Regions from separate parts of the Sphaerisporangium sp. NBC_01403 genome, predicted to be linked through region 1. Evidence: riboswitches for the same ligand, from Rfam matches in the RefSeq annotation. Region 1 holds a riboswitch; each other region holds the start of a gene.
The links. A riboswitch is a leader RNA that binds a small molecule or an ion and turns the genes downstream of it on or off. The one in region 1 is predicted to bind S-adenosylmethionine.
Positions count from the first base shown of each region.

Region 2: it holds a riboswitch for S-adenosylmethionine, as region 1 does, so the genes downstream of both, OG589_RS15505 (LLM class flavin-dependent oxidoreductase) here and thrC (threonine synthase) in region 1, are expected to answer to the same signal.
Region 3: it holds a riboswitch for S-adenosylmethionine, as region 1 does, so the genes downstream of both, OG589_RS35215 (aminotransferase class V-fold PLP-dependent enzyme) here and thrC (threonine synthase) in region 1, are expected to answer to the same signal.

Region 1 covers NZ_CP109534.1:7,635,445-7,642,740, reverse strand. The annotation lists partial or broken gene OG589_RS34180 (MFS transporter) at 1-230, opposite strand, end outside; gene OG589_RS34175 (trehalose-6-phosphate synthase) at 449-1,876, opposite strand; gene OG589_RS34170 (RNA polymerase sigma factor) at 2,040-2,603, shown strand; SAM riboswitch class I at 2,744-2,907, shown strand; gene thrC (threonine synthase) at 2,922-4,217, shown strand; gene OG589_RS34160 (MoaD/ThiS family protein) at 4,231-4,506, shown strand; gene OG589_RS34155 (cold-shock protein) at 4,846-5,046, shown strand; gene groL (chaperonin GroEL) at 5,434-7,059, shown strand; gene OG589_RS34145 (GNAT family N-acetyltransferase) at 7,290-7,296, shown strand, end outside.
Region 2 covers NZ_CP109534.1:3,341,508-3,348,803, forward strand. The annotation lists gene OG589_RS15495 (hypothetical protein) at 1-1,581, shown strand, start outside; gene OG589_RS15500 (glutathione-independent formaldehyde dehydrogenase) at 1,638-2,789, opposite strand; SAM riboswitch class IV at 3,358-3,464, shown strand; gene OG589_RS15505 (LLM class flavin-dependent oxidoreductase) at 3,565-4,770, shown strand; gene OG589_RS15510 (LLM class flavin-dependent oxidoreductase) at 4,822-5,877, shown strand; gene OG589_RS15515 (MsnO8 family LLM class oxidoreductase) at 6,062-7,237, shown strand.
Region 3 covers NZ_CP109534.1:7,848,890-7,856,185, forward strand. The annotation lists gene OG589_RS35200 (SAM-dependent methyltransferase) at 1-643, shown strand, start outside; gene OG589_RS35205 (cytochrome P450) at 624-1,829, opposite strand; gene OG589_RS35210 (TerC family protein) at 1,876-2,652, opposite strand; SAM riboswitch class IV at 2,810-2,925, shown strand; gene OG589_RS35215 (aminotransferase class V-fold PLP-dependent enzyme) at 3,093-4,343, shown strand; gene OG589_RS35220 (NADH-quinone oxidoreductase subunit D) at 4,362-5,552, shown strand; gene OG589_RS35225 (DUF3180 domain-containing protein) at 5,698-6,153, opposite strand; gene folK (2-amino-4-hydroxy-6-hydroxymethyldihydropteridine diphosphokinase) at 6,444-6,950, opposite strand; gene folB (dihydroneopterin aldolase) at 6,947-7,296, opposite strand, start outside.

The DNA.
Region 1 (7,296 bases):
CGCGGCATGCCGACGCCGCTGATGATGCCCCCGACGGCCATGGAGGTGCCGTGCAGCCCCGCGACGGCCTGGGAGACCTCCTGGTCGATGCGGAGCAGCGGGAGCGCGGCGGACAGCCCGTACAGGTAGGTGCTGAAGGTCGCGAGCTGGAGGTAGATGAGCCAGGTGGCGCGATCTCTGGTGAGCCGGGCGCGCGGTCGTGCGGACGTGGTCGAGCTCACTGATCCCCCGTGCCTCGGAACACTCGAAACGTCATGAAGGTACCACCGGGCGAATCACGGGGAACGTGCCCAGAGGGCAAGGAATCCGGCACCAGCAAAGCCGCCGTTCCAGGGGGGCGGTCACCGGGGGTTCACCGGTCGCGTCCTGAGGCCGGGGGTGGCGGGACACGGGGTGAGCGTTCCAGGACCGGGCTTCGGCCGGGGGCGGTTCAGTGGTCGAGGGCGGTTCAGTGGTCGAGGGCGGCGAGCTGGTCGGCGAACCAGCGGCTCGGGGGGAGCGCCGTCGCGGCGGCGCGCAGCCGGGTGCCGCGCTTCGCGCGCTCCTCCTCGGGAAGGACCAGCGCTTCGTGCAGGGCGTTCGCCGTGCCGGAGACGTCGTACGGGTTGACCAGGAGAGCGTCGCCGCCGAGCTCGGCCGCGGCGCCCGCCTCCCTGGACAGCACCAGCGCGCAGTGCGGCGCGAGGATCGGGCCCTCCTTGGCCACGAGGTTCATGCCGTCGCGGATGGGATTCACCAGGAGCACGTCGGCCATGCGGTAGGCGGCGAGGGAGCGGGCGTAGTCGTCGTCCACGTTGAGGATCAGGGGGTCCCAGTCCTCGCCGCCGAAGAGGTCCTCGATCTCCTTGGCGCAGCGCTGCACGGCCGCGGTGTACTCGCGGTACTCGGGCAGGTCGTGCCGCGACGGGTAGGCGAAGGCCAGGTGCACGACCTTGCCGTGCCACTCGGGATGGTCGGTCAGGAACTGCTTGTAGGCCGACAGGCCGCGGACGATGTTCTTCGACAGCTCGGTCCTGTCGATGCGCACGATGAGCTTGCGGTCGCCCACCCGCTCGCGGAGGGCGGTCATGTGCGACTCGACGTCGGGCTCCAGCGCGCGGGCCCAGAGCGCGTCGCCGTCGACGCCGAGGGCGTGCACGCCGATGTGGGTGGTCCTGCCCTCGTAGGCGACGGTGCGCTCGACGCGGTCGACCTGGGCGCCGAGCAGGGTCTCGCAGCAGTCCATGAACGCCGAGGCCCAGCGCGTGGCCAGGAAGCCGGCGTGGTCGGCGCCGAGGATGCCGGACAGCAGCTCGGCGGAGATGTCGTCCGGCAGCAGCGAGAAGTACTCAGGGGGAGCCCACGGGGTGTGGGAGAAGTGGGCGATGCGCAGGTCGGGCCGTTCGACCCGGAGCATCGCGGGGGCGAGGGTCAGGTGGTAGTCCTGGATCATCACGCGGGCGCCGTGCGCGGCCTCCTCGGCCAGGGCGAGGGCGAACGCGGCGTTGTAGTCCTGGTAGGACTCCCACTCCCTGCGGAACCGCATGTCGAACTGCGGGGAGTTCGGGATGTCGTAGAGCAGGTGGTTGACGAACCACAGCGTTGAGTTCGCCACGGCGTTGTACGCGCGGTGGAACGTCGCGGGCGGGATGTCGAGCATGCGCACGGGCCCGGTGTCGTAGCCGGCCTGGTCGAGGCGCCCGCTCGGCGCGAGCCGTACGGCGCTGCGGTCGCCGTCGGAGAGCGCGGCGCACACCCACAGCACGTCGGTGTCCTTGGCGACCTCCGAGAGGCCGGAGACCATGCCGCCTCCGCCGCGGCGCATGGTCAGCGCACCGTCGTCGGCAAGTGTGAACGACACCGGGCCCCTGTTGGAAGCCAGCAGAACAGTGTTCATCCGCCCATCACCACTCCTCGTCCGCCATGTGGCGGTCGTCCCTCGCCGTACTTCGCCGCTGTGATGCGCACCTGGCCGCAGATTAATAAAATTTAACGCCCCCAATAAGATGGGCTGATGGTCCGGTCCAGGCAAAGTGCAGACGGTCGAGGGGAGCCCCCGCATGGCGCTTGACGAGACGACCGAAGAGCTGGCCCGCGCCGCCGCCCAAGGTGACCACCGCTCCCTAGGAGAGCTCCTCCGCCGCATCGAGCCCGACGTGCTCCGCCACTGCGCGAGGCTCCTGCCCTACCACCAGGACGCGGAGGAGGCTTGCCAGGATACGTTGCTGGCCGTCGCCCGCAACATCGGAAGGTTCGAAGGGCGGGCACGTTTTTCCACCTGGTTGCATATCGTCACCGCCAACTGCGCGCGCACGACCTACCGCACGCTGAAGCGCCGGGGCGCCGAGCAGACCTCCGAGGAGCTTCCCGACATGCGCGCCGACCCGCACAGGGTGAGCGTCATCGCGGGCTCGCGGCTCGACCTGCTCGACGCCATGGAGGCCCTGGAGGCCGACAAGCCCGACCTGGCCCAGGCGCTGGTGCTGCGCGACATCTGCCAGCTCGACTACAGCGAGGTGGCCGAGCAGCTCGGCATCCCGCTCGGCACCGCCAAGTCGCGCATCCACCAGGCCCGCAAGTACGTGCAGGCCGCGCTCGGCGACGCGTACAAGTGGTCGTCCTGATCCCAGCGCGCGGGCACTTCGATCGTGCGAAGTTGATACGCGGTCGTCTCGATCGGTGAGACGAGCAACCGGGCCCGCAGGCGGGCAAGGTACAGTTCTTTTGTCCTGCCTGTAACATCGGCGGGATCACAACTTCATATTGCTCATCCAGAGGGGTGGAGGGACCGGCCCTGCGAAGCCCCGGCAACCCTCCCGGCTGTGGTCACACGCGTCTCCGATACGGCGCGACATCCGACCAGTGAGATCAGCCGGGACAGGTGCCAATTCCGGCCCGTGATCAAGGTGGTCCGGGCGAAGATGAGGGAAAGGCCTCGCTTCATGGCGCTCGCAACAGCTGAGACAACGACCACACTCGACTTCGGCCCCGCCGTCGCGCTCTCCTGCCGCGAATGTGGCACTCGCTACGACCTCGGACCGATCTTCGCCTGTATCGAGTGTTTCGGGCCACTCGAAGTGGCCTACACCTGGGACACCCCCGACGCTGGCCACACCTCGCCGGTGACCCGGGGGCAGATCGAATCCGGACCGCAGAACATCTGGCGATACCGCGCGCTTCTCCCCGTGCCCGCGGACGTCATCTCCAAGCCCAACCTCGCCCCCGGCTGGACCAAGCTCGTCAGGGCCGACAACCTGGCTCGCGAGCTGGGCATCCGCAGCCTGCACGTCAAGGACGACTCCGGGAACCCGACCCACTCCTTCAAGGACCGAGTCGTCGCGATCGCCCTGGAGGCGGCGCGCAACTTCGGCTTCCACACCCTGTCGTGCTCGTCCACAGGCAATCTCGCGGGCGCCGTCGGCGCCGCCGCGGCACGCGCGGGGCTGGACTCCTGCGTGTTCATCCCGTCGAACCTCGAAGAGGCCAAGATCGTCATGGCCTCGGTGTACGGCGGGCGCCTCGTCGGCATCGAGGGCACCTACGACGAGGTCAACCGCTTCTGCTCGGAGCTCATCGGCGACCCGCTGGGCGACAAGTGGGGCTTCGTCAACGTGAACCTCCGGCCGTACTACGGGGAGGGCTCCAAGACGCTCTCCTACGAGATCGCCGAGCAGCTCGGCTGGCGGATCCCCGACCAGATCATCGTCCCGGTGGCCTCGGGCTCGCAGCTCACGAAGATCGACAAGGGCTTCAAGGAACTGATCAAGCTCGGGCTCGTCGAGGACAAGCCCTACAAGATCTTCGGGGCGCAGGCCGAGGGGTGCTCGCCGGTGTCGTCCGCCTTCAAGGCCGGGCTCGACTTCGTCCAGCCGGTGAAGCCCGACACCATCGCCAAGTCGCTCGCCATCGGCAACCCCGCCGACGGGCCGTACGTGCTCGACATCGCCCGCCGTACGGGCGGAGCGGTCGAGGACGTCACCGACGCCGAGGTGGTGGACGCGATCCACCTGCTGGCCCGCACCGAGGGCATCTTCGGTGAGACCGCTGGCGGCGTCACCGTGGGAGTGCTCCGCAAGCTGGTCACGAACGGCGTCCTCGACCCGGACGCCGAGACGGTGGTGCTCAACACCGGGGACGGCCTGAAGACCCTCGACGCGGTCTCCGCCAAGGCCAGGCCCACCGCCGTCATCCGGCCCTCACTCGACGCATTCCGCACGGCTATCGCCGATAACTCCTGAAAGGTCACGATAAATGAGCGTTTCTGTGCGGATTCCGACGATTCTCCGTACGTACACCGATGGTGCCGCGGAGGTGAACGGTGAAGGCGCGACGCTTCGCGAGGTGTTGCAGAAGCTGGAGTCCGACTTCCCCGGAATCGGTGCCCGCATTCTGGATGAAACGGGCAAGATCCGGCGTTTTGTCAACGTGTATGTCGGAGAAGAGGACGTCCGTTTCATGGACGGACTTGACACCGCGACCCCTGAGGGAGCGCAGATCTCGGTGATCCCCGCGGTCGCCGGAGGCTGACCCTCACGCACTCTCAACGCCCACGCGTCCCAGGGACGCGTGGGCGTTCGCGTGCCCGGGGGGCCCGGAACGGCCTGACTGTCGTAATAGAAGTTCTGACAGGCCCTTGCGTGTAGTGTAATTATCAACTAACGCGTGTGGGCAAGAAAAAGTCACGTCCTGCTTAGAGCGAACGTCAAGAAGTAGTTTGGTGATTGACTCTGTTGCGCCAAGCCTTGCCACAGGTATGGTCGAGAACGATCGACGTGGCCGAGGAGTTCGCATGCGTCTCGGTTCCGAAGGTCACGGGCCCCGCGGAGGAGTGGGCGGGGTCCGGAGCCCAGCAAGAGGAGTCGGAAAGTGGCGCAGGGCACCGTCAAATGGTTTAACGCGGACAAGGGCTACGGCTTCATCGCGGTAGACGGTGGTAAGGACGTGTTTGTCCACTACTCAGCGATCATGTCCGAGGGCTATCGGTCCCTCGAGCAGGGTCAGCGGGTGGAGTTCGAGATCACACAGGGCCAGAAGGGTCCACAGGCGGAGTCCGTGCGGACTGTGTGACGGCGCCGGCCCCGTCCGGTCGTCGACGAAGATCCACTGGTCTCTCTCAAGTCAGTAGCCGGAAGGTTCGGTTCGTCGTACATCAAGACGGGCCGAGCCTTCCGTCATGTCCGCACTTTCCCGCACGTGAGGTCAGGTCCAATATTCGGCATACGGTCAGAGAAATCCTTGCGCCGCCCAGGTCATAGGGGTTGTCGCTTGCACTCGGCAGGGTAGAGTGCTAAACAGTTCGTTGGCACTCTCCTGTCGAGAGTGACAAACCTGGATCGAGGCGATGGGGCCTCGCGGCTCACGGCGACAGGTGTCGTGAAGGCGCGGGTCTACATGCCGTCGCGGGCGTCGGCTCGATCCGCTGCAAGCCACCCTGTATCTGGGAGGTCTAGCCGTATGGCAGCCAAGATGATCGCGTTTAACGAGGACGCCCGGCGCGGTCTCGAGCGCGGGATGAACCAGCTCGCCGATGCCGTCAAGGTGACCTTGGGTCCCAAGGGCCGCAACGTCGTGCTGGAGAAGAAGTGGGGCGCTCCCACGATCACCAACGACGGCGTCTCGATCGCCAAGGAGATCGAGCTCGAGGACCCCTGGGAGAAGATCGGGGCCGAGCTCGTCAAGGAGGTCGCGAAGAAGACCGACGACGTCGCGGGTGACGGCACCACCACCGCCACCGTGCTCGCCCAGGCGCTGGTACGCGAGGGCCTGCGCAACGTCGCCGCCGGCGCGAACCCGATGTCCCTGAAGAAGGGCATCGAGGCCGCCGTCGAGCGCGTCAGCGAGGAGCTCTCGAAGCTCGCGAAGGACGTGGAGACCAAGGAGCAGATCGCTTCCACCGCCTCCATCTCCGCCGGCGACACCCAGATCGGCGAGATGATCGCCGAGGCGATGGACAAGGTCGGCAAGGAAGGCGTCATCACCGTCGAGGAGAGCAACGCCTTCGGCCTGGAGCTCGAGCTCACCGAGGGCATGCGCTTCGACAAGGGCTACATCTCCGGTTACTTCGTGACCGACCCGGAGCGGATGGAGGCCGTCCTCGACGACCCCTACATCCTCATCGTCAACTCCAAGGTCTCGGCCAACAAGGACCTGCTGCCGCTGCTCGACAAGGTCGTGCAGGCCGGCAAGCCCCTGGTGATCATCGCCGAGGACGTCGAGGGCGAGGCCCTGGCCACCCTGGTCGTCAACAAGATCCGCGGCCTGTTCAAGTCCGTGGCCGTCAAGGCCCCCGGGTTCGGCGACCGCCGCAAGGCCATGCTCGGTGACATCGCCATCCTCACCGGTGGCCAGGTCATCAGCGAGGACGTCGGCCTCAAGCTGGAGACGGCCACGCTCGACCTGCTCGGCCGCGCGCGCCAGGTCATCATCACCAAGGATGAGACCACCATCGTCGACGGCGCCGGTGACCCCGAGCAGATCTCCGGCCGGGTCAACCAGATCCGCGCCGAGATCGAGAACACCGACTCCGACTACGACCGCGAGAAGCTCCAGGAGCGCCTCGCCAAGCTGGCCGGCGGCGTCGCCGTCATCAAGGCCGGCGCGGCGACCGAGGTCGAGCTCAAGGAGCGCAAGCACCGCATCGAGGACGCCGTTCGCAACGCGAAGGCGGCCGTCGAGGAGGGCATCGTGCCCGGCGGTGGCGTGGCTCTGCTGCAGGCGGGCGCCAAGGCGTTCGACAAGCTGGAGCTGTTCAACGACGAGGCCACCGGTGCCGCGATCGTCCGCAAGGCGCTCGAGGAGCCGCTGAAGCAGATCGCCATCAACGCCGGCCTTGAGGGCGGCGTCGTGGTCGAGCGCGTGCGCAACATCGAGGTGGGCTTCGGCCTCAACGCCGCGACCGGCGAGTACGTCAACATGCTCGAGGCGGGCATCATCGACCCCGCCAAGGTCACCCGCTCGGCGCTGCAGAACGCCGCTTCCATCGCGGCGCTGTTCCTCACCACCGAGGCGGTCATCGCCGAGAAGCCCGAGAAGAACCCGGCCGCTCCCGCCATGCCCGGCGGCGGCGACATGGACTTCTGAGCCTCCGGCTCGCCAGTCACCTAAAGGGCCATCCCCGGATCCACCGGGGATGGCCCTTTGGCGTTGTACGGAAATGTGTTGCGGCCGTGTGGTGGAGCACGTAGGTTCATCGGGCCGTTCGTCACCCCGGACCGGCGCCATCGACGAGGAGGTGTGCAGCAGATGCGCATGACGGTTGAGCAGCCGCACCAGGGCTCTGACACTTTCCACCTCCTCATGATGGAGACGCCTTGTCGA
Region 2 (7,296 bases), 4.3 Mb from region 1:
GGGCCGGTCGCCAACCCCGACGAGGTGGGCTACCTGGCCGCGGCCCGCTGGCTGGCCGGCGGCGCCACGACGGACATGTCGGGCGGCACGCTGTACCAGGGCGGCTATCCCCTCCTGCTGGCGCCGGTCTTCTGGCTCGTCCACGACCCGGCGCTCGCCTACCGCCTGGTCGTCGCCGTCGGCGCGGTCGTGGGAGCGGCGCTGTTCCCCCTCGGCTACCTGGCGCTGCGCCGGCTCCCACCGCACGGGCTCGCCCCGGCCGCGGCCTGCGCGCTCGCGTTCGCGGCGGCGCTGCTGCCGGCGACCCTGATCTTCGGCCAGCTCGCGCTCGCGGACGCGATCCTGCCGACACTGGTGCTCGGCTGGCTCCTGGCCCTGCACGCCTTCGTACGATCCGGGGCGGTCCTGCCCGGCGTGGTCGCGAGCCTCCTCGCCGGGTACGGGTACGCGGTCCACCTGCGCGGCACCGTCCTGCTGCTCGTGCACGCGGTGATCGTCGGCTGCCTCCTGCTCCGCGGTCGGCTGCCCCGCCGGGCCGGTCTCGCGGCCATGGCCTCCGCGCTGGTGGCCGCGGCCGGGGCGCGGGCGCTCAACACGGCGCTGGCGGCGGCCCTCTACCCCTCCGGCACCCGCGACCTCGCAGGGCTGCTGTGGATCCGGCTGACCAGCCTGGACGGGCAGGCCTGGGCGCTTTCCGGGGCGGCCGGGCAGGTGTGGTACCTCATCGCCGGCACCTGGGGCCTGGCCGGGGCCGGCATCGCCGCGACGGCGGTCACCGCGCTGTGCCGCCGCGCCCCGGCGCCGGCCCGGGTCGCGGCCCTGGCGCTGCTGCTGGTCACGGCGGGCACCGCGTACGCCTCCTCGGCCGCGCTGCCCGACGAGCACCGGGTCGGCAACTACGCCTACGGCCGGTATCTGACGTGCGTGGCGGTCGTCCTCGCCCTCGCCGGCCTGGCCGCGCTGACCCGCGGGACCCGGCGCGCCGCCGTGCGGCACACGCTGGCCTCGGCCGCGCTGATGGCCGCCACGGGGACGGTGGCCGCCCTGTACGCGGGCGACCGGCTCCAGCGGTACGCCTTCGTGGCCTTCGACTTCCCGGAGATCTCCTTCCTCACGGGGTCCTACGGGGCGCTGGACATGGTGGCGGCGTCGGTCCGCGCCATGGCCCTGCTGGCCTGCCTGCTGGCCGCCTCCATGCCCGCGCTCCGGCTACCGCTGGCCGGCGCGGCGCTCGTCGCCGTGAACGCGATGTTCGTGACCGGCGGCACCTTCGACGGGCCCGCCCACCGCGCCGCGCCCGGCCCGCTGCCCACCACAGGCGGCGTGGCCGTGGACCGCGGGCTTTCGTGGAAGGTGAGGCTGCCGCTGGCGTACCGGATCTGGTGGACGGAACTGACGCCCTTCGACGCCGCCCACGAGCCTCCACCGCCTGCCGCCTGCACCGTCATCGTGCCCCCGCTCGCCGGGCGCCCTCCGGAGGAGTCCTGGCCCGGGCACCCCGGCGGCTGGCGCGCGGCCTCCGGCCCCGGATGGGTGCGCTGGACCTCCCCCGGCTGCGCCTCGGCGGGTCGCGGGCGGTGACGGCACCGAGCCCCTCCGGCGGTGGTGCCCGGAGGGGCTCGGAGCCGGGACCCTGACTATCCGAGGCCGGGCTTGAGCGTGACCTTGGTCCAGCCGGGCTCGCGCTTGTCGAAGTGCGCGTAGGCGTCCGGCGCATCCTTGAGCGGCAGCTCGTGCGAGAGGATGTACGACGGCTCGACCTTGCCGGTGTGGATCAGGTTGCGCAGGTGCCGGTCGTACCGCTTGACCGGGCACTGCCCGCTGCCGATCGTCTGGCCCTTGTACCAGTGGAGGCCGTACTCCAGCGGCACCCGCCCGTGCTTGGCGAGATCGTCGGAGCCTCCCGGGTCCTCCGGGACGAAGACGCCCACGACGCCGATGCCGCCGGTGTACCGCACCGACTCCACCAGCTTGTTGAGGGTGTCGTCGGGGTGCTCGTGGCCCTGCGGGTCATGGGCCTGGTAGCCCACGCACTCACATCCCCGGTCGGCGCCCTCTCCGTTGGTGAGCTCCAGCACCTGCTCGACCGGGTTGCCCTTGGAGTCGTCGATCGCGATGGCGCCGATCTTCTCCGCCAGGGCCAGGCGGTCGGGATGGCGGTCCACCACCATGATCTTGCTGGCGCTCTTCACCACGGCCGAGAGCGCGGCCATGAGCCCGACGGGGCCGGCGCCCATGATGACGACCGACTCGCCGGGGCGCAGCCCGGCCATCTCGGTGGCGTGGTACCCGGTGGGGAAGATGTCGGAGCACATCACGTAGTCGTTCTGCTTCTCGAGGCCGTCCTCTGGCATCTTGCAGCAGTTGAAGTCCGCCCAGGGCACCCGGAGGAACTCGGCCTGGCCGCCCTCCCAGGGGCCCATGTCGGCGAAGCCGTACGCCCCGCCGCAGAGCCTGGGGTAGTCGGGGTTGGCCCTGATGCAGTAGTTGGTGAGCCCGGCGTTGCAGTTCTTGCACGAACCGCACGCGACGTTGAACGGGATCGAGACGATGTCTCCGACGCTGATGCGCTCCACGGCGTCGCCGACCTCGATGACCTCGCCGAAGTTCTCGTGCCCGAGGACCCTGCCCGGCTCCATGTCGGTGCGGCCCTCGTACATGTGCAGGTCCGACCCGCAGATGTTCGTCGTGATGATCTTGATTATGACGTCGCGCGGCTCCTCGATGCGAGGGTCGGGTACGTCGTCCACGCTGACGTCGCGAGGTCCGTGGTAAACGAGTGCCTTCATTATCGTCCTCCTGAAGTCCGACGCGGGCGAGGTCACCGACCGCGCCGCCCGTCCCCTGACAGCCCGGTCACGACCTCGGTGTCACCCGACTGCCGGACTTCCTGCCCGCCGCCTCCCTTCCTTTCCGACCTTTCCGAGGGCCCGGCTCGTGGCCAGGTGGACGGAACCCCGCGGTCTCGCGTCTCCGTTCGACCATGTCCCGCCCTCCGCCGGGCCACATCCCCCATCCATGTAGAGCGGCCGTTGGACTGGAGGCGACTTTCCCCGGCCGAAATCCGTATGCGCCGCCGGGAATGCGCCGGAGCCCGTATGGGTTACACCTGATGGTCGGTGAGAACGTGTCCCCGGGCCTCACCTATTGCCTTCGTGGAATACCGTCCGGCTGGAGCCACGTTGTGCCACCCGCCGAGAGGCGACCGCTCACCGGCCCTCAGCTTCACCTCGTGCCCCGCACCTCACGGTGCGGGGCACGACGCGTTTCCGGGCCCCGACGCGACCGGCCACACCAGTTTTAGAACTAATCAGGTAGGAATTGCATACTTCACGGCGCGTGGCTATCGTCGATTCAGGTCATGAGACCAGCGACAAGCCCTGGCTTGCTGGTCGGCAACCCGCGTCCGCAGGGTGCTCCAGGTGACGACCAGGCGGGACGGCAGCGTCCCGCAAGCGAACGCCGGTCACGGCCGGCGGTGATCGGCTGGAGGTGGGGGGTGCGAGCGGCCGCATCGCGGTTCGCCGAAGCCCCCGCCGACGCAGCACGAGGAAGAGGCCCCGAATGCCGCCCACTCCCCTCCACATCAGCGCGGCCCTCGACGGTGCCGGCTGGCATCCCGCGGCGTGGCGCGACCCGTCCGCCCGCCCGCGAGAGCTCTTCTCCGCCCGCTACTGGACCGATCTCGCCGCCGAGGCGGAGAGCGGCCTGCTCGACTTCGTGACGATCGAGGACTCCCTCGGTCCGCAGTCCTCCCGGTACGAGGGGCCCGACGACCGCACCGACCAGGTCCGCGGGCGGCTCGACGCCGTGCTCCTCGCGGCCAGGATCGCCCCGGCGACCACCCGCGTCGGGCTGGTGCCCACGGCCACGACCACCCACACCGAGCCCTTCCACGTCGCGACGGGCATCGCCACCCTCGACCACGTCAGCGGCGGGCGCGCCGGGTGGCGCGCGCAGGTCTCCGGCCGCCACACCGAGGCCGCGCACTTCGGCCGCCGCGAGTTCCCGGTTCTACGGCCGGAGGACCACGACGCCCCCGAGCTGTCCCGGCACGTGAACGACCTGTTCGAGGAGGCGGCGGACGCGGTCGAGGTCGCGCGCCGCCTGTGGGACAGCTGGGAGGACGACGCCGTGAATCGCGACGTCGCCACCGGCCGCTTCGTCGACCGCGACAAGCTGCACTACGTCGACTTCCGGGGCCGGTGGTTCGGCGTCAAGGGCCCGGCGATCACCCCTCGCCCTCCGCAGGGCCAGCCGCTCGTCACGGCGCTCGCGCACGCCTCACTGCCGTACCGCTTCGCCGCACGCGGCGCCGACGTGGTCTACGTCACCCCGCACGACAAGGACCAGGCGCGCGCCATCGTCGCGGAGGTGCGCGAGGCGGAGGCGGCCGTGGGCCGGGTGGGCGAGCCCCTGCGTGTCTTCGCCGACCTGCTGGTCTACCTCGACACCGACGCCCGTGCGGCGGCCGGCCGCCGGTCGCGGCTGGACTCGCTTGACGGGGCCGGGCACGTCTCGGACGCGGCGGTGTTCGCCGGCACCCCCGAGGGGCTCGCCGACCGGCTCCTCGACTGGCAGGAGGCGGGCATCGAGGGCTACCGGCTGCGTCCCGGCGTGCTCCCTTCCGACCTGACGGCCATCACCCGGGGCCTGGTGCCCGTGCTCCAAGCCCGTGAGGCCTTCCGCCGCGCGTACGAGGCGCCGACTCTGCGCGGCCTGCTCGGCCTGCCCGTTGCGGCCAACCGCTACGCCTCGGCCGCCGTCTGAACCCCTGCGAACCCGACCTGGACCCGATCCCGCCGCCGAAAAGGAACCCGCATGAAGTTCCTCGCCATCACACTGATCGTCCACGGGCCCAACCCCCTCACCGGCGAGCTCAAGCCGACCACGGCGCGGCTGCGCGAGGTGGTCGACAACGCCGTCCTGGCCGAGGAGCTGGGCTTCGACGGCTTCGGGGTCGGTGAGCGCCACGAGCGTCCCTTCATCTCCTCCTCACCGCCGGTGGTGCTCAGCCACATCGCCGCCAGAACCTCCGAGATCCGGCTGTTCACCGCCGTCACCACGCTGAGCCTGCTGGACCCCGTACGGGCCTTCGAGGACTACTCCACCCTGGACCACCTGTCCGGGGGCCGGCTGGAGCTCATCATCGGCAAGGGAAACGGCGCCGCGCAGGCACAACTGTTCCACGTGACCGGCGAGGACCAGTGGGACCGCAACCGCGAGTCCTACGAGCTGTTCCGCCGCCTGTGGCGCGAGGACAGGGTGACGTGGTCGGGCCGTTTCCGTCCCGAGCTGCGCGACGCCGAGACCTGGCCGCGCCCGCTCCAGCGGCCGATCCGCGTGTGGCACGGCAGCGCCACCAGCAGGGAGTCGGTGGACCTCGCGGCCCGGTACGGCGACCCGCTGTTCTCCGCCAACGTCACCAACCCGATCGAGCCGTACGCCGAGCTGATCCGCTACTACCGCGAGCGCTGGGAGTTCTACGGGCACGATCCCGCCGACGCGCTGGTCGGGGCGGGCACGGCGGGCTACTACGGCGCGAGGACCTCCCAGGAGGCGGTCGAGACCTACCGGCCGATCTTCGACGCGCGGCTGGCGATGTTCCGGAGGCTGGGCCTCGCGCCGGTGTTCCCCACGCTGGAGGACGCGATCGAGCGCAGCTCGATCCTGGTGGGCAGCCCGCAGCAGATCATCGACAAGGTCCACCGCTACCACGAGCGGTTCGGCCACGAGGTCATGCACCTGAGCGCCGACGCGGACGGCCTGACCGACAAGCAGCACCGGGCCACGCTGGAGCTCTTCCAGAGCGAGATCGCGCCCGTGCTGCGCAAGGACATCCCGAGCAGGCCCTTCCCGCGGCCCGCCCCGGCCTGAGCGGCCCGCCCGGCCTGAGCGGCCCGCCCGGCCTGAGCGGCCCGTCCGGTCTCAGCGGCCCGCCCGGTCTCAGCGGCCCGAGCGGCCTGAGCGGCCCGAGCGGCCTGAGCAGGGCGGGAGTCCACCCCGAGGCACCGGTCGAGCGCCGGCCCCGTACATCCGGTCCCAGCAGCGAAAGGCAGACATGTCATCCCATCGGACCCCGCTGTCCATCCTCGACCTCGCCCCCATCGTCTCCGGCGGCACCGCCGCGGACGCCCTGCGGAACACGATCGACCTCGCCAGGCGCGCCGAGGAGTTCGGCTACCACCGGTACTGGCTCGCCGAGCACCACTTCACCCCCGGGGTCGCGAGCTCGGCCCCGGCCGTGCTGATCGCGCTGGTGGCGGCGGCGACGAGCCGCATCCGGGTCGGCTCGGGAGCCGTGCAACTGGGCCACCAGACCGCGGCGGCCGTGGTGGAGCAGTTCGGCACGATCGACGCCCTGTACCCGGGCCGGATCGACCTCGGCCTCGGCCGGTCGGGGCAGCGGCGGGCCGAGGCCCTCAAGGAGCTGAAGGAGGGCGAGCCCCGCCCCGAGGAGGCACGGCCGGAGGATGCGCGGCCCGCCCGCGAGACGCACGGCCTGCTCATCCCGCCGCCGTTCTCGTTCGCGCACCTGCTCACCTCTCCGCGTTTCGCGTTGTACGCGTCGCTGCTGCAGCAGCCGGGGGCCGAGTCCCCCGACTTCGCCGACCAGGTGGACGACATCCTCGCCCTGGTGGCCGGCACCTACCTGTCGTCCGAGGGACTCGACGCGCACGCCGTGCCCGGGGAGGGCGCGGACGTCGAGGTCTGGGTCCTCGGCAGCAGCGGCGGCCAGAGCGCCCAGGTGGCGGCGGAGCGCGGCCTGCCCTTCGCGGCGAACTACCACGTCAGCCCGTCCAGCGTGCTGGAGGCGGTGGACGCCTACCGCGCCGCGTTCAAGCCGTCGGCGAGCCTGGCCGCGCCGTACGTCGTCGTCTCGGCGGACGCGGTGGTCGCCCCCGACGACGCCACCGCCCGCGAGCTGGCCTCGCCGTACGGGCTGTGGGTGCGCAGCATCCGCGCCGGGGAGGGAGCGATCCCCTTCCCGTCACCGCGCGAGGCCGCCGCGCACTCCTGGAGCGAGGAGGAGCGGCGGCTGGTGGCCGACCGGGTGGACACGCAGTTCGTCGGCGCGCCGGAGACCGTGGTGGAGAGACTGCGCGTGCTCAGGGACGCGACCGGGGCCGACGAGCTCCTGGTGACCACGATCGCCCACGACCACGCCGACCGCGTGCGCTCGTACGAGCTGCTCGCCGAGGCCTGGGACCGGGCGGAGGCGGGGCGCGCGGCGTGACCTGGAAACGCTTGGCGTGACCGCCGCTCTCGCCGCGGAGTTGGAAGACTGGGCCATGG
Region 3 (7,296 bases), 210 kb from region 1:
GTCCGGCGCCCTCCCCGAGAAGATCACCGGGCTCGTGATCGCCAACGAGTGGCTCGACAACGTTCCCCTCGACGTGGCCGAGCGCGCACCGGAGGGCCCGCGGCTGGTGCTCGTCGATCCGCGGACGGGCGAGGAGACCCTCGGCGACCCGCCCGGCGAGGACGACCTGCGGTGGCTGGAGCGCTGGTGGCCGCTCGGCTCCACCGGCCTGCGGGCCGAGATCGGCCGCCCGCGCGACGAGGCCTGGGAGTCGGTGATCGGACGGCTGGCGCGGGGCCTGGCGGTGGCCGTGGATTATGCACACCCTGTGGATAACCGCCCGCCCTTCGGCACGTTGGCGGGATACCGGGACGGGGCCTGCGTACCGGCCATACCCGACGGATCCTGCGATATCACCGCACACGTGGCCCTGGACGCGTGTGCGGCGGCGGGCGAACGGGCCGGGGCGATATCCACAACGTTGACCACGCAACGACATGCGCTACAAGGTCTCGGAGTCAGCGGCACCCGGCCTCCGCTGACCCTCGCGGGCACCGATCCCGGGGGCTATCTGCGGGCGCTCGCCCAGGCGTCCCAGGAGGCCGAGCTGATCGACCCCGCGGGGCTGGGCGGCTTCGGCTGGCTCAGCCAGTGGAAACGCTGACCTTGAGCGACTCCAGGCCCCGGATGACGTAGTTCGGCTTCCACACCGGCTCTTCCGCGAGCTCCATCTTGGGGGCGGCCTTCAGCAGCGCCCCGAACGACTCGATGAGCTCCACGCGGGCCAGGGGGGCGCCCAGGCAGAAGTGAATGCCCGCACCGAATGAGATGTGCGGGTTGTCCGTCCTGCCCACGTCCAGCCGGTCGGGATCCTGGAAGACCTCGGGGTCGCGGTTGGCCGAGCCGAACAGCAGGGCGACCTCGACGCCCTTCGGGATGTCCACCCCGCCGATCGTGATGTCCTCCAGCACCCAGCGCTCGAACATCTGCAGCGGGGTGTCCCAGCGCATCAGCTCCTCCACCGCCGTGGGCAGCAACGAGAGGTCGCCACGCAGCCGTTCCAGCTCGCCGGGGTTGCGGAACAGCGACCACCAGCCGTTGCCCGTGACGTTCACGGTGGCCTCGTGACCGGCGTTGAGCAGCAGGACGCACGTGCCGACCAGCTCGTCCTCGGTGAGCCTGTCCCCCTCGTCGGCCACCTGGGCAAGCGCGCTGATCAGGTCGTTCCCCGGATCCCTGCGGCGCCTCGCGGCCAGCTCGCGAAGGTACGCAGCGAACTCCGAGGCGGCGCGCACCGCCGTGTGCTGCGCCTCCGCGGACGGGCTGAGCTCGTACATGCCGCAGATTTCGGCCGACCAGGGCCGCAGCAGGTGCCGGTCGGCCTCGGGCACGCCCAGCATCTCGGCGATGACCGTCACGGGCAGCGGCTCGGCCACCTCGGCGAGCAGGTCTCCGCCTCCACGCTCGACGAAGCCGTCGACCAGCTCGCCGGCGATGCGCCGCACGCGCGGCCGGAGCTCCTCCACCATGCGCGGGGTGAAGGCCTTGGAGACCAGCCGCCGCAGCCGGGTGTGGATCGGCGGCTCCACGTCGAGCATCCCCGCGCGGATCACCCGCCAGAACGGCTCCTGGACCGGCTCAGGCTCGCGGCCGAACTCCTGGTGCGAGGCGATGTGCAGGTAGGAGCGGCCGAGCCGTCGATCGCGCAACGCCGCGTTGACATCCGGGTGCCGCGCCACGAGCCACTGGCCGGTCGGCTCGAAGAAGCTGACCGGCTCGTTGTCGCGGAGCTCTCGGTAGACGTCGTACGGATGAGCGACGAAGTCAGGATTCCACGGATCAAATCGCACGAAGTCATCGTAAGTGGGATTTAGCGCCACGGCGCACAGCCCTGGCTCAGGATTTCGCCACGTCGCCGGGCTGGGGAGACTCCTCGTAGCGCTCCCGCAGCGCCACCGGCTCCTGGCGGCCCGCCTTCCTGCGCGCCCGGATGTTGAGGAGCTCCACGCCCAGCGAGAACGCCATGGCGAAGTAGATGTATCCCTTGGAGATGTGCTGCTCGAAGCCCTCGGCGATGAGCACGACGCCGATCAGCACGAGGAAGGCCAGGGCCAGCATCTTGATGCTCGGGTACTTCTCGACGAACCCGCTGATGGGACCGGCCGCGAAGAGCATGACGACGACCGCGACGATCACGGCGGCGATCATCACGCCGAGCTCGTCGACCATGCCGACGGCGGTGATGACCGAGTCGAGCGAGAAGACGACGTCGAGCAGCATGATCTGCACGATCACCGCGCCGAAGGTGGCGCCCGCCTTGGCGCTTGAGTGACCAGGCGTGCCCTCCAGGCTGTCGCCGATCTCGAAGGTGCTCTTGCCCAACAGGAACAGGCCGCCCAGGATCAGGATCAGGTCTCGCCCTGATATGCCCTGGCCGAAAAGCTCGAACAGCGGTGTCGTCAGCCGTACGACCCACGACAGGGCCAGCAGCAGCGCCAGGCGGCTCACCAGCGCCAGCCCGAGCCCGACCTTGCGCGCCCGGTCGCGCTTCTCGGGGGGAAGCTTGCCCGCGAGGATCGAGATGAAGATGATGTTGTCGATGCCCAGCACGATCTCGAGAGCGACCAGGGTGAAGAACCCGATCCATATCTCCGGGTTGACCACCCAGTCCATCGCGATCTCCTCTGGTCGGCGGTTCGTCCAGGTCACGACCCCTCGGCAGGCGGCCGTTCCCCTCTCAACGCGCGAGGATCCGGCAAAGTTCGCGACCCCTGGCACCCCCCTGATGAGGTTGCGGAGCCGAGGGGAATCTGGGTTATAGTCGCCCGTAGGTCATGAGTGTCAGCGTCAAGCCCCGGCTCGCTGGCCGGCAACCCTCGCGCTCGCGGCGGGGTGCCCCGGGTGAGGACCAGGTCTGGTGCGAGGTGTGCCGGACAAGCGCGGGCTCCGCCGTCACAACGCCATGGCCGGGGTCCCATGACCCAAGGAGGCCGGCGTTGTCTGCTCTCACTGTCCTGAACAGCCCTTCCCCCGTCGTTCCCGGCCTGGACGCCTCCGGAGACTCCGGGCCCGGCACGGCATCGCACGGCGAAACGGACCGTACGGCTCCGGCCATCCCCGCCGTCCTCGGTGACGAGCTGGAGGTCCCGATCAAGGGCGGCAGGCTCGTGCGGTACGCCAACCTCGACTACGCCGCGAGCGCCCCCTGTCTGGAGCCGGTGAGCGCCGCCGTCACCGCCGCGCTCCCGGCCTACTCCAGCGTGCACCGGGGCGCCGGGTACGCCTCCCAGCTCACCACGGCGCGCTACGAGCAAGCCAGGCACACCGTGCGGGCCTTCGTCGGCGCCCGTCCCGGTGACGCCGTCGTGTTCACCCGCAACACCACCGACGCGGCGAACCTGCTGGCCCGTTGCCTGCCCGAGGGCACCACCGTCGTGGTCTTCGAGACCGAGCACCACGCTTCCCTCCTCCCCTGGCCCGACGCGGTACGGCTGGCGCCCCCCGCGTTCCCCGGGGAGGCGGTGCGCGCGGCGGACGAGACCCTGGCGGCCATCGAGGGGCCCAAGCTCCTGGTGGTCACCGCGGCCTCCAACGTGACCGGCGAGCTGTGGCCGATCGCCGCCCTGGCCCACATCGCCCACCGGCACGGCGCGCGGATCCTCGTCGACGCCGCGCAGCTCGTCCCCCACCGCAGGCTCAACCTGACCGCGCTCGACCTGGACTACGTGGCGTTCTCCGGGCACAAGCTCTACGCGCCGTTCGGCGCGGGCGCGCTGATCGGCCGGGCCGACTGGCTCGCCCAGGCCGAGCCGTACCTGCGCGGAGGCGGCGCGTCCAAGGCCGTCACCGGGGGCGCCCGGCAGGGGCTGCCGCTGGACGCCGAGTGGAGCGCGGACCCCGAGCAGCGGCACGAGGCCGGCACGCCGAACGTCCTCGGCGCCATCGCGCTGGCCGCCGCCTGCGACGCCCTCGCGGCCACCGGCTGGACGGCACTGGTCAAGGACGAGGAGCGCCTCGTCGAGCTGCTGCGCGGCGGCCTAGCCGCGATCGAGGGTGTCCACGAGCTGTCCCTGTGGGGGCCCGACCACCCGCGTGTCGGCATCGTGTCCTTCGTGGTCACGGGCTGGACCGCCAGGGAGGTCGCCGAGGCGCTGTCCGCCGAGTACGGCATCGGGGTGCGCGACGGCAAGTTCTGCGCCCATCCCTTCGTCAGGCACCTGCTCGAAGGCGTCGGCCACGCCGCCGACGGCTCGTGCGAGGATGGCACCGCCGGGGCCGTACGGGCGTCCATCGGCATCGGAACGACCGAAGAGCATGTCCGCCGCCTGGTCACCGCCCTCTCGGACCTTGTCTCGCGCCGCTGACGTGACAGCATGGGGTTTATGACCGAACCTCGCGGAGCTCGCGCAGCTCGCACCGGAGGCGCGCGCACCGAACGGGTCGTGGGGATCGGGGCTGGGGCCAAGGAGCTGGCCACCGAGGACATGATCCTCAACATCGGGCCCCAGCACCCCTCGACCCACGGTGTCCTGCGCCTCCGGCTCACCGTGGACGGCGAGCGCATCGGCAGTGCCGAGCCCATCGTCGGCTACATGCACCGCGGCGCCGAGAAGCTCTTCGAGGTGCGCGACTACCGGCAGATCATCGTGCTGGCCAACCGGCATGACTGGCTGTCGGCCTTCGCCAACGAGCTCGGCGTCGTCCTCGCCGTCGAGCGCATGCTGGGCATGGAGGTGCCGGTCAGGGCCGTGTGGGCGCGCACGCTGCTCGCCGAGCTGAACCGCGTGCTCAACCACCTGATGTTCCTCGGCTCGTATCCCCTGGAGCTCGGCGCCATCACGCCGGTCTTCTACGCCTTCCGCGAGCGGGAGACCCTGCAGGCCGTCATGGAGGAGATCTCCGGCGGGCGCATGCACTACATGTTCAACAGGGTCGGCGGCCTGAAGGAGGACCTCCCGTACGGCTGGCTCGACCGGGCCTCCCAGGCGGTGGCCGACGTGCGCAGGCGACTGCCGGACATCGAGAACCTCATCTCCGGCAACGAGATCTTCATCGCGCGCACCCGGGGGGTCGGCGTGCTCGACCGCGAGACGATCATGCAGTACGGGGTCAGCGGCCCGATCGCGCGGGCCTCGGGGGTCGACCTCGACCTGCGCCGCGACGAGCCGTACCTGGCCTACGGCGAGCTTCCCGTCAAGGTGGTCACCCGTTCTGCCGGTGACTGCCATGCCCGCTTCGAGGTGCTGCTCGACCAGGTGAAGGTCGCGCTCGACCTCGCGGACGCGTGCGTGGAGCGCCTGCGGTCGCTGCCGCCCGGTCCGATCAACCAGCGGCTGCCGAAAGTGCTCAAGGTGCCCGAGGGCCACACCTACGCCTGGACCGAGAATCCGCTGGGGCTCAACGGCTACTACCTGGTGTCGCGGGGCGAGAAGACGCCGTGGCGGCTCAAGCTGCGCAGCGCGTCCTACAACAACGTGCAGGTGCTGAGAGAAATGCTTCCCGGCCACCTCATCTCGGACATGGTGGCGATCCTCGGCTCGATGTTCTTCGTGGTGGGCGACATCGACAAGTGATCTTTTCCGCGAATCTCACGAGACGCGTTTAACCACGCGGATCTCGTAAAGGAACAACATTGCGTAAAGGGACAGGGATCAAGGGATTAAGGGTGGCTCCTTGCAGAGCGGGGCCCGGCCTGGGGGCCGGGCCCCGCTGGTGTGCTCAGGCCTCGGAGTCGTCGTCGGGGCGCTTGGGCACCCTGCAGCAGTGCTCCAGGAACAGGGCCGCGCAGACGAGCACCACGCAGGCGATCAGCGAGCCGCCCGCCAGGAAGAAGTCGCGCCGGGGAGTGTCCTGGTCGAGCAGCGGGAGGACGTGGAAGACGAACCCCGCGAAGACCCCGGCGACGGCGGCTCCGACGTAGGCGGACGCCTTGGCCAGGGCGGCCAGCCGGGCCACGGCCAGCGGCTCCACCGACTTGGTGTCGGGCCTGCGCTCGATGCGGGCCCGGGTCATCCACCCGCTGTACGCCTCGCCGACCGCCAGGAGGAGCACGGTGGGTATGGCGGTCCACGGAACGGTCGGCAGGGCGGAGTAGACCCTCTGCAGCACGGCCCACGTCAGGACCGCGAAAGCGACCACCAGCAGGACGAGCACGCCGGGACGGCTCGGCTTCACGCGATCCTCCTCTTGTCTCCCAACCGGCTACCCGCGAACGGGCAGTCTCCCCGGCCGGCTACCCGCGAGCCGGGGGCACATCCTCTCCGACCGGCCACTCGTCCTCTCCGACCGGCTACTCGTGAGCCAGAGGGACATCCTCTCCGACCGGCCTGACCCGAGCCGGGGCACATCGTTCTCATACCGGCTTGGCCCCCGGGCCGGGGGCACATCGTCTCCGACCGGGCTTGACCCGAGCCGTGCACACGTCGGTCTCCGGCCGGGCCTGGCCGCCTGCCAGGGGCTGTGCGTCAGCCGGGTGGCTGCAGGGCCAGATCGGCCCGCAGGCGTACGCCGCGCTGGTCGAGGTCGGCGAGCAGGCCGGCCACCGACCCCCGGCCGGGAAGCACCGCCCCAGGATCGGCCTGCGACCACGGCACCAGCACGAACGCCCGCTCGTGGGCGAGAGGATGCGGGAGCGTGAGCTCGGGATCGTCGGACAGCAGATCACCGACCATGATCAGATCGACGTCGAGTGTGCGGGGGCCCCACGGCTCCCTGCGCACCCGGCCGAAGGCGGTCTCCACGCTCAGCGCCCGCTCCAGGATCGCCCGGGGGCCGAGCGTCATGGTCTGCCCGATCACCACCGCGTTGAAATAGGGGCGCTGATCGGGCGGCCCGCCCACCGGATCGGTCTCGTACACCGGGGACACCGCCACGAAGTCGAGCCCGGGGGCGTCGAAAAGCGCGTCGACGGCACCTTGAAGCGTGTCGAAGCGGCGGCCGACGTTGCTGCCGAGCGCCAGAACGACCTTCATTCGCGCCTCCTCCTGACTGTGACGACCACGTCGTCGAAGGGGAGGGGGATCGGCGCGGCGGGCTTGTGCACCCGCACCTCCACCTCCTCGACCAGATCGTTGGTGAGGCACGCGCCCGCCAGGCGCTGTGCCAGGGTCTCGATGAGGTTGACCGGCTCGCCCTCGACGATGCCGGCGAGCCGGACGGCGAGCTCGCCGTAGTCGACGGTCTTGGCCAGGTCGTCACCCGCGGCGGCCGGGGCGGTGTCGAAGAAGAGCGTGGCGTCGACGACGAACTCCTGGCCCAGCTCGCGCTCGGCGGGCAGGCAGCCGTGCCGCCCTCGCGCCCGCAGCCCCACCAGGGTCA